DNA from 2 places in the Streptomyces yunnanensis genome. Region 2 is predicted to be linked to the other one. Evidence: predicted binding sites of a transcription regulator. Region 2 holds the regulator's gene; the other holds the start of a gene.
What was found. The regulator HrcA, encoded in region 2, represses chaperone genes, less so after heat shock. The targets are predictions, from matches to a motif close to TTNGCACTCNGNNNNNCNGAGTGCNAA.
Positions count from the first base shown of each region.

Region 1: groES (co-chaperone GroES) is a predicted target of HrcA. The motif match lies at 2,792-2,818, and genes of this name have one in related genera.

Region 1 is NZ_CP095749.1:5,460,328-5,465,012, forward strand. Features, by position in the region: gene MOV08_RS23895 (class I SAM-dependent methyltransferase) at 1-1,055, opposite strand, end outside; gene MOV08_RS23900 (FtsW/RodA/SpoVE family cell cycle protein) at 1,119-2,555, opposite strand; gene groES (co-chaperone GroES) at 2,964-3,272, shown strand; gene groL (chaperonin GroEL) at 3,408-4,685, shown strand, end outside.
Region 2 is NZ_CP095749.1:6,326,673-6,331,357, forward strand. Features, by position in the region: gene MOV08_RS27555 (DUF3097 domain-containing protein) at 1-662, opposite strand, end outside; gene MOV08_RS27560 (MBL fold metallo-hydrolase) at 744-1,478, opposite strand; gene hrcA (heat-inducible transcriptional repressor HrcA) at 1,798-2,814, shown strand; gene dnaJ (molecular chaperone DnaJ) at 2,815-3,951, shown strand; gene MOV08_RS27575 (nitronate monooxygenase) at 4,197-4,685, shown strand, end outside.

The DNA.
Region 1 (4,685 bases), 870 kb from region 2:
TTGATCACCGCGACGCCCACCTCGCGCTCCCGCAGCAGCGCTTTGAGCTTCTTGACGTTGAAGGGCAGCACGTCGGTGATCGCGTAGGCGGTGGCGTACGGCGTCGGCGTCAGCCGGTCCGCCGTCACATACGCGATGGTCGGGTCGATCAGCCGCCCGTCGACCTGCTCCGCGACGTCGGCGACCAGATGGGCGCGGATCACCGCGCCGTCGGGCTCGTAGAGCCAGTCGCCCACCGGCCCCGGCTCGGGGTCAGGGAGGCCGGCGCCGACCAGGGAGTCGCCGGCCGGCAACAGGGTGGCCCGGTGGGCGCCGCCCCGGCCGGTGCCGAACCACAGCACGGCCTCCTTCACGTCCCCGCCGTCGGAGATCCACTCCGTCTCGGCGTCCTCGGGCAGCGCCTCGTGCGGCACCCCGGGCGCGATCTTCAACGCCGCGCACGGCGCCGAACGGGCCGCCCCGACCGCCCAGGACAGCGGCGGCGCATACGCCTCGGGATCGAAGATGCGGCCGCCGCGGACCCCTTTGCGCCGCGCCGGATCCACGAACACCGCGTCGTACCCGGCGGTGTCGACCTCGGTGACGTCCGCGCACCGCACCTCGACGAGGCCGGCCAACCCCAGCGCCTCGGCGTTGGCCCGGGCCGCCGCGCAGGCCAGCGGGTCGCGGTCCACGGCCAGCACCCGGATCCCGGCCCGGGCCAGCGCGAGCGCGTCGCCGCCGATCCCGCAGCACAGGTCGGCCAGGGTCCGCACGCCGGCCGCGGCGAGCCGGGCGGCGCGGTGGGCGGCGACCGAGGTGCGGGTGGACTGCTCGACGCCGTTGGGGGTGAAGTACATCCGCGCGGCGTCCGCGCCGAACTTCGCGGCGGCCCGCTGTCGCAGCCGGGCCTGCCCGAGGGCGGCGGAGACCAGCGGTGCGGGATGGTCGCGGCGGAGCCGGGTGGCGGTCGCCAGCTCGTCCGCCGGGTCGTAGTCCCGTAGGAGGGCCAGCAGTTCCTGGCCCTCGGGGGCGAGCAGCGCGGAGAAGGTGTCGAGGTCGGTCACCCGCACCATTGTGGGCCAGCCGGTGGGCCGGCCCGCGGACGGTCCCGCGGGCCGGTCGGCGGAGCGTCGCCGTCAGGCCCCGGGTGCGGGCGGTCCGCTGATCCGCGGCACCCGCTGGGTCGCGTCCGCGTCCGGCCGCTCCGGAGACGGGCGGACCGGCTCCCGGCGCCGCTGGGCGCTGTCGCTGACCCGCAGCAGCACCGCCACCATCACCCAGTTCGCGACCATCGACGAGCCGCCCGCCGCGAGGAACGGCAGCGCCTTGCCGGTCAGCGGGATCAGGCCGGTGACGCCGCCGGTGACGACGAAGACCTGGAGCAGCAGCGCGCCGGAGAGCCCGACCGCCAGCAGCTTGCCGAACGGGTCGCGGGCGGTCAGCCCTGCCCGCATCCCGCGCTGGGCCAGCAGCGCGTAGAACAACAGGACGGCCATCACGCCGGCCAGTCCCAGTTCCTCGCCGACGGTGGTGAGGATGAAGTCGCTGTTGCCGGCGAATCCGATCAGCTCGGGGTGGCCCTGGCCGAGCCCGGAGCCGCCTATCCCGCCGCTGCCGAAGCTGAACAGCGCCTGTGCCGCCTGGTCGGAGATCAGGCCCGGCGGCCGCTTGTTCTCCGGCAGGAAGATGTCCATCGGGTGCAGCCAGGCCATCACACGGCCCTTGACGTGCGGTTCGGTCGAGCCGACGACGCCGGCGCCGACCACGGCCATCAGCAGGCCGCAGACCACCCAGCTGGTGCGCTCGGTGGCCATGTAGAGCATGATCACGAAGACGCCGAAGAAGATCAGCGAGGTGCCCAGGTCGCGCTCGAAGACCAGCACCAGCAGGCTGATCACCCAGATCGTGGCGATCGGTCCGAGCTGCCGTCCCGGCGGCAGCTGCATGCCCATCACCCGGCGCCCGGACAGCGCCAGCGCATCGCGGTTGACCGTGAGATAGCCCGCGAAGAACACCACGATCATGATCTTCACGAACTCGCCGGGCTGGAGCGACAGCGGCCCGAGCATGATCCAGCGCTTGGCGCCGAACTTGTCCGCGCCGAAGAACGCCGGCGCCATCAGCATCACCAGCGCGACGGCCATCGTCAGGTAGATGTAGCGCTGGAGCAGCCGATGGTCGCGCAGCACCATCAGGATCGCGATGCAGACCGCCACTCCGATGACCGTCCACACCAACTGCCCGGTCGCCGCCTGGGCGATGTGCAGCCGGGGTTTCTCCGCATAGGTGATGTCCAGCCGGTGCAGCAGCACCAGCCCGATCCCGGTCAGCAGTGTCGCCAACGGCAGGATCAGCGGATCGGCGCGCGGCGCGAACCGGCGGACGACCAGGTGCGGCACCAGCGCGATGAAGAAGACGCTCACCGCGAAGCCGGCCAGCCCGCCGGGGAGCTGCCCCTTCATCGACAGCTCGGTGTAGGCGTAGCCGAAGACGGTGATGAAGACGACGAACCCGAGCAGCCAGGCTTCGGTGCGCCGACGGTTCGGCGCGTGGGCCAGCGCGGCGAACGTCATGGTGCGCTCGGCATCGCTCTCCGGTCCCCCGGGATTCCGGGAAGCGCTGGTCAGTCCACGCACTGTTCCTCCGCGATCGATGGGTCAGGGCCGCGGGGCGGCCGGGTCGTGGCCCGGTGGCCAGCGGTCCCAGGGGCAAGACGGGCCGGCCGCGGGCGCGGTTGCCGTCGGCCGGCAGGTGTGTCCGACCCCACCCCCGGCCACCGGCAGCAGACACGGTACGCGTATCCGGCGCGCTGGCACTCCGCTTGACCGAGTGCTAACCGCGTCATAGTCTCAGCGTTGGCACTCTCCCTCGGGGAGTGCCAACACAGCGACGGGCAGATCCGGCACCCGCGACGACGGATCCACCTGGTCGCCACCTCAGACAGTTAACCCCGTGAGATCTCCGAAGGGGGAGGTCGGATCGTGACGACCGCCAGCTCCAAGGTTGCCATCAAGCCGCTCGAGGACCGCATCGTGGTCCAGCCGCTCGACGCCGAGCAGACCACGGCCTCTGGCCTGGTCATTCCGGACACCGCGAAGGAGAAGCCCCAGGAGGGCGTCGTCCTGGCGATCGGTCCGGGTCGCTTCGAGGACGGCAAGCGCGTCGAGCTCGACGTCAAGGTCGGTGACGTCGTGCTCTACAGCAAGTACGGCGGCACCGAGGTGAAGTACAGCGGCGAGGAGTACCTCGTCCTCTCGGCTCGCGACGTGCTCGCGATCGTCGAGAAGTAAGTCACCCGGATTTGCCCTGATCTGCGCCCCTGGTTCCCGCGTTCTCATCGACCCGGGGCAGGGGCGCAGTTCGTTTGAGCGAGAGCGGTCACGGCGGCGAGGCCGACGATCGCAACGAGAGGACTTGAAGCAGCCATGGCGAAGATCCTGAAGTTCGACGAGGACGCCCGTCGCGCCCTTGAGCGCGGCGTCAACAAGCTGGCCGACACCGTCAAGGTCACCATCGGCCCCAAGGGCCGCAACGTCGTCATCGACAAGAAGTTCGGTGCCCCGACCATCACCAACGACGGTGTCACCATCGCCCGCGAGGTCGAGGTCGAGGACCCGTACGAGAACCTGGGCGCCCAGCTCGTCAAGGAGGTGGCGACCAAGACCAACGACATCGCGGGTGACGGCACCACCACCGCCACCGTGCTGGCCCAGGCGCTGGTCCGCGAGGGCCTGCGCAACGTCGCCGCCGGTGCCTCCCCGGCCGCCCTGAAGAAGGGCATCGACGCCGCCGTCAAGGCCGTCTCCGACGAGCTGCTGGCGACCGCCCGCCCGATCGACGACAAGTCCGACATCGCCGCCGTCGCCGCGCTGTCCGCCCAGGACCCGCAGGTCGGCGAGCTGATCGCCGAGGCCATGGACAAGGTCGGCAAGGACGGTGTGATCACCGTCGAGGAGTCCAACACCTTCGGCCTGGAGCTGGACTTCACCGAGGGCATGGCCTTCGACAAGGGCTACCTCTCGCCGTACATGGTCACCGACCAGGAGCGCATGGAGGCCGTCCTCGACGACCCCTACATCCTGATCCACCAGGGCAAGATCTCCTCCATCCAGGACCTTCTGCCGCTGCTTGAGAAGATCATCCAGGCGAACGCCTCCAAGCCGCTGCTGATCATCGCCGAGGACGTCGAGGGCGAGGCCCTCTCCACCCTCGTCGTCAACAAGATCCGCGGCACCTTCAACGCGGTGGCCGTCAAGGCCCCCGGCTTCGGTGACCGCCGCAAGGCGATGCTCGGCGACATGGCCACCCTCACCGGCGGCACCGTCGTCGCCGAGGAGGTCGGCCTCAAGCTCGACCAGGTCGGCCTGGACGTGCTGGGCACCGCCCGCCGCGTGACCATCACCAAGGACGACACCACCCTCGTCGACGGTGGCGGCAACTCCGGGGACGTCCAGGGCCGCGTCGCCCAGATCAAGGCCGAGATCGAGAGCACCGACTCCGACTGGGACCGCGAGAAGCTCCAGGAGCGCCTCGCCAAGCTCGCCGGCGGCGTCTGCGTGATCCGCGTCGGCGCGGCCACCGAGGTCGAGCTCAAGGAGAAGAAGCACCGTCTGGAGGACGCCATCTCCGCGACCCGCGCCGCGGTCGAGGAGGGCATCGTCTCCGGTGGTGGCTCCGCGCTGGTCCACGCCGTCAAGGTCCTG
Region 2 (4,685 bases):
CGGGGGACCCGCGGCCACGCCGGGATGCCCACCGAGGACGGCTTCACCGCCTCCCAGACGTCGATGTACGGGTGGCCGACGACCAGCGCGTGCTCACCGGTCACCGCCGCCGCGATCCGGGACTCCTTCGAGCCGGGGACGAGGTGGTCCACCAGGACGCCCAGGCGCGCGTCCGGACCGGGGGCGAACGCGTCGACGATCGCCGGGAGGTCGTCGACGCCCTCCAGGTACTCCACGACGACGCCCTCGATCCGCAGGTCGTCGCCCCAGACGCGCTCCACCAACTCCGCGTCGTGCCGCCCCTCCACGTAGATGCGACCGGCGCGGGCGACCCGGGCGCGCGCCCCGGGGACCGCGATCGAGCCGGACGCGGTGCGCGCCGGGCCGCTCGGCGCCGGACGGCTCTGCGGCCGGACGAGGGTGACGGTCCTGCCCTCCAGGAGGAAACCGCGCGGCACCATCGGGAACACCCGCTGCTTGCCGAAGCGGTCCTCCAATGTGACCGTCGGGCCCTCGGCGGTCTTCTCGCACCGCAGGACCGCGCCGCAGTAGCCCGTCACCACCTCCTCCACGACCAGCCCGGGATCGGCCGGCACCTCGGGCACCGGCTTCGGCTTCTTCCAGGGGGGAGTGAGGTCGGGGCTGTAGTGCCTGCTGTGCATGCGGGTCTGCTTCCTGGGGATCGGCGGGGCGGTGGTCCCCGGTGCACGGGGCGCCGGGGCGACAGTCGACGGGGTGGCGGATCAGGGCGAGTCGGCGCCGAAGCGGGCGGCCAGGGCGTCCCGCTGGGCGCGTACGAAGCGGGCGTCGACCACCGCGCCGTGGCCGGGCACGTACACCGCGTCCTCGCCGCCCAGCGCCAGCAGCCGGTCCAGCGCGGCGGGCCAGAGCCGGGGCAGCGCGTCCCGGCCCGCCTGGGGCTCGCCGGACTCCTCGACGAGGTCGCCGCAGAACACGATCTCCCGTTCACCGGCCCGGCCCGGCACCAGGACGGCCAGGTCGTGGGCGGTGTGACCGGGGCCGACGTTGGCCAGCAGCACTTCCCGGTCCCCGAGGCGGACGGTCAGCTCCCCGTGCACGTGGTGGTGCGGGGCGACCAGCAGGTCCGCGGCCTCCGCCGCGGTGTCCGGGTCCACGCCGTGCCGGACCGCGGAGTCCCGCAGCTCCTCCTTGCCGTGCCGCAGCAGCTCGGCCAGTCCGGTCGCGCCGAACACCTCCACCCCCGCGAAGGCCGCGGTGCCCAGGACGTGGTCGAAGTGCGCGTGGGTGAGCGCGACATGCGTCACATCGCGGCCCAGCACCGCGCGGACCGTCCGGCGCAGTTCGGCCCCGGCACCGAGCGTCGGGCCGGTGTCGACGATCAGCACGCCGTCCGAGCCGGCGATCACGCCGATCGTCTCGTCCCAGCCGGGCATCCGGCGCCGGACGACACCCTCGCCGAGCCGCTCCCAGCCCGCCTCTTCCCAAGTGGTGCGCATACCGAGACGCTAGCCCCTGTCGTCGAACTCCCGCCTGCCGTCCGACGTCCGGCACGCACTGCGGGCAGTACGGCTACCGCCCGGGGCTTTTGCCCGGGGCCGTGGCGGGGCGGGATCAGGGGGACCTCGGGGTGCGATCAGGGGGCTCTCAGGGGCGACCCGGGGGTCGGATTCCGCGGTGGTGGGTAAGCCCTCGGTACGCCCGCCCTTGCCGCATCCGTGCTACCCGGCCGTACACTGGCTCCGGGTCTGGCACTCGGCCCGTGCGAGTGCCAGGAGAAGAGACGACACGGCGGGACGGCCGACTGGAGGTGGCGGAATGCTCAGTGAACGCAGGCTCGAAGTGCTGCGCGCCATCGTCCAGGACTATGTCGGGACGGAGGAGCCGGTGGGTTCCAAGGCGCTCACCGAGCGCCACAGGCTGGGCGTCTCCCCGGCCACCGTCCGCAACGACATGGCGGCCCTGGAGGACGAGGGCTACATCGCCCAGCCGCACACCAGCGCCGGCCGGATCCCGACGGACAAGGGCTACCGCCTCTTCGTCGACAAGCTCGCCGGCGTCAAGCCGCTGTCCGTCCCCGAGCGACGGGCGATCCAGAACTTCCTCGACGGCGCCGTCGACCTGGACGACGTGGTGGGCCGCACGGTGCGCCTGCTGGCGCAGCTGACCCGGCAGGTGGCGGTGGTGCAGTACCCGTCCCTGACGCGGTCGACGGTCCGGCACGTCGAACTCCTGGCGCTGGCCCCGGCCCGGCTGATGCTGGTGCTGATCACCGACACCGGCCGCGTCGAGCAGCGGCTCATCGACTGCCAGACGCCGTTCGGCGAGACGTCCCTGGCGGATCTGCGCGCCCGGCTCAACAGCCGGATCGTCGGCCGCCGTTTCACGGACGTCCCGCAGCTGGTGCAGGATCTCCCGGAATCCTTCGAACAGGACGACCGGGCGACCGTCTCGACAGTACTGTCGGTACTGCTGGAGACTCTGGTGGAGGAGACCGAAGAGCGGCTCATGATCGGCGGCACCGCCAATCTGACGCGCTTCGGGCATGATTTTCCCCTGACCATCCGGCCGGTGCTGGAAGCCCTTGAGGAGCATGTGGTGATGCTCAAGCTGCTCGGGGAGGCCAAGGACTCGGGCATGACCGTGCGCATCGGGCATGAGAATGCTCACGAGGGCCTGACGTCCACCTCGGTCGTCACCGTCGGATACGGTTCTGGCGACGAGGCCGTCGCGAAATTGGGCGTGGTCGGACCGACCCGCATGGACTACCCCGGAACGATGGGAGCGGTACGCGCAGTGGCACGTTACGTCGGACAGATCCTCGCGGAGTCGTAAGTGGCCACGGATTATTACTCGGTCCTCGGTGTCGGTCGGGACGCCTCGCAGGACCAGATCAAGAAGGCGTTCCGGCGGCTGGCGCGCGAGCTGCACCCGGACGTGAACCCGGACCCCAAGACCCAAGAGCGGTTCAAGGAGATCAACGCCGCCTACGAGGTCCTCTCGGATCCGCAGAAGAAGCAGGTCTACGACCTCGGCGGCGACCCCCTCTCGCAGTCCGGCGGTGCCGGCGGCGCGGGCGGCTTCGGCGCGGGCTTCGGCAACTTCTCCGACATCATGGACGCGTTCTTCGGCACGGCCTCGCAGCGCGGCCCGCGCTCGCGGACCCGCCGCGGCCAGGACGCCATGATCCGCCTCGATGTCGAGCTCAGCGAGGCCGCGTTCGGCACCACCAAGGACATCCAGGTCGACACCGCCGTCGTCTGCACCACGTGCAGCGGCGAGGGCGCGGCGCCGGGCACCTCGGCGCAGACCTGCGACATGTGCCGCGGTCGCGGTGAGGTCTCGCAGGTCACCCGGTCCTTCCTGGGCCAGGTCATGACCTCCCGGCCCTGCCCCCAGTGCCAGGGCTTCGGCACGGTCGTGCCGACGCCGTGCCCCGAGTGCGCGGGCGACGGACGGGTCCGCTCCCGCCGCACCCTCACGGTCAAGATCCCGGCCGGTGTCGACAACGGCACCCGGATCCAGCTGGCCGGCGAGGGCGAGGTGGGCCCCGGCGGCGGCCCCGCCGGCGACCTCTACGTCGAGATCCACGAGCTGCCCCACGCGGTGTTCCAGCGGCGCGGCGACGATCTGCACTGCACGGTCACCATCCCGATGACCGCGGCGTCGCTGGGCACCAAATGCCCGCTGGAGACGCTGGACGGGATGGAGGACGTCGACGTGCGGCCCGGCACCCAGTCCGGCCAGTCGATCCCGCTGCACGGCCGCGGCGTGACGCACCTGCGCGGCAACGGCCGGGGCGATCTGATCGTCCACGTCGAGGTGCAGACCCCGACCAAGCTCGACCCGGAGCAGGAGGAACTCCTGCGCCGACTGGCCAAGCTGCGCGGCGAGGAGCGCCCCCAGGGCCAGTTTCAGCCGGGGCAGCAGGGGCTGTTCTCGCGGTTGAAGGATGCGTTCAACGGGCGGTAGCTGTTCGGCCGGGGGTCCGGGGGGCGTCCCCCGGGCAGGCACAGCCAGCCGGGGCAGCAGGGGCTGTTCTCGCGGTTGAAGGATGCGTTCAACGGGCGGTAGTCGTCCGGCCGCCCGCCCGGGATCGTTCCCCGGGCGAGCGCGGCACGAAGCAGGAGCCACCTCGACCGGGGCGGCGGTCCGGGCGTTTCCCGTGACCGCCGCCCCGGTTCTGGGTGGGGCGCCGGGCGTGACACGATGTGGGCATGCCCACCGCGCTCACCGATTTCTGCCGTCACCCCATCGTGCAGGCCCCGATGGCGGGCGGCGGCTCCGGACCCGAGCTGGCCGCCGCCGTCTGTGAGGCCGGTGGCCTCGGCTTCCTGGCCGCCGGCTACAAAACCGCCGACGGGATGTACCAGGAGATCAAACAGCTGCGGGGGCTGACCGGCCGGCCCTTCGGCGTCAACCTCTTCATGCCGCAGCCCGCCCTCACCGACACCTCCGCCGTCGAGGTCTACCGCGAGCAACTCGCCGGCGAGACCGCCTGGTACGAGACCGAGCTCGGCGACGTCAACGGCCCCACCGACGACGGCTACGAGGCCAAGGTCGCGATCCTGCGCGACGACCCGGTGCCGCTGGTCTCCTTCACCTTCGGCTGCCCCTCGCGGGCGGTCCTCGACGCGTTCGCCGAGGTCGGCACGTACACCGTCGTCACGGTCACCACCGCCGCCGAGGCGCAGGCCGCACAGTGG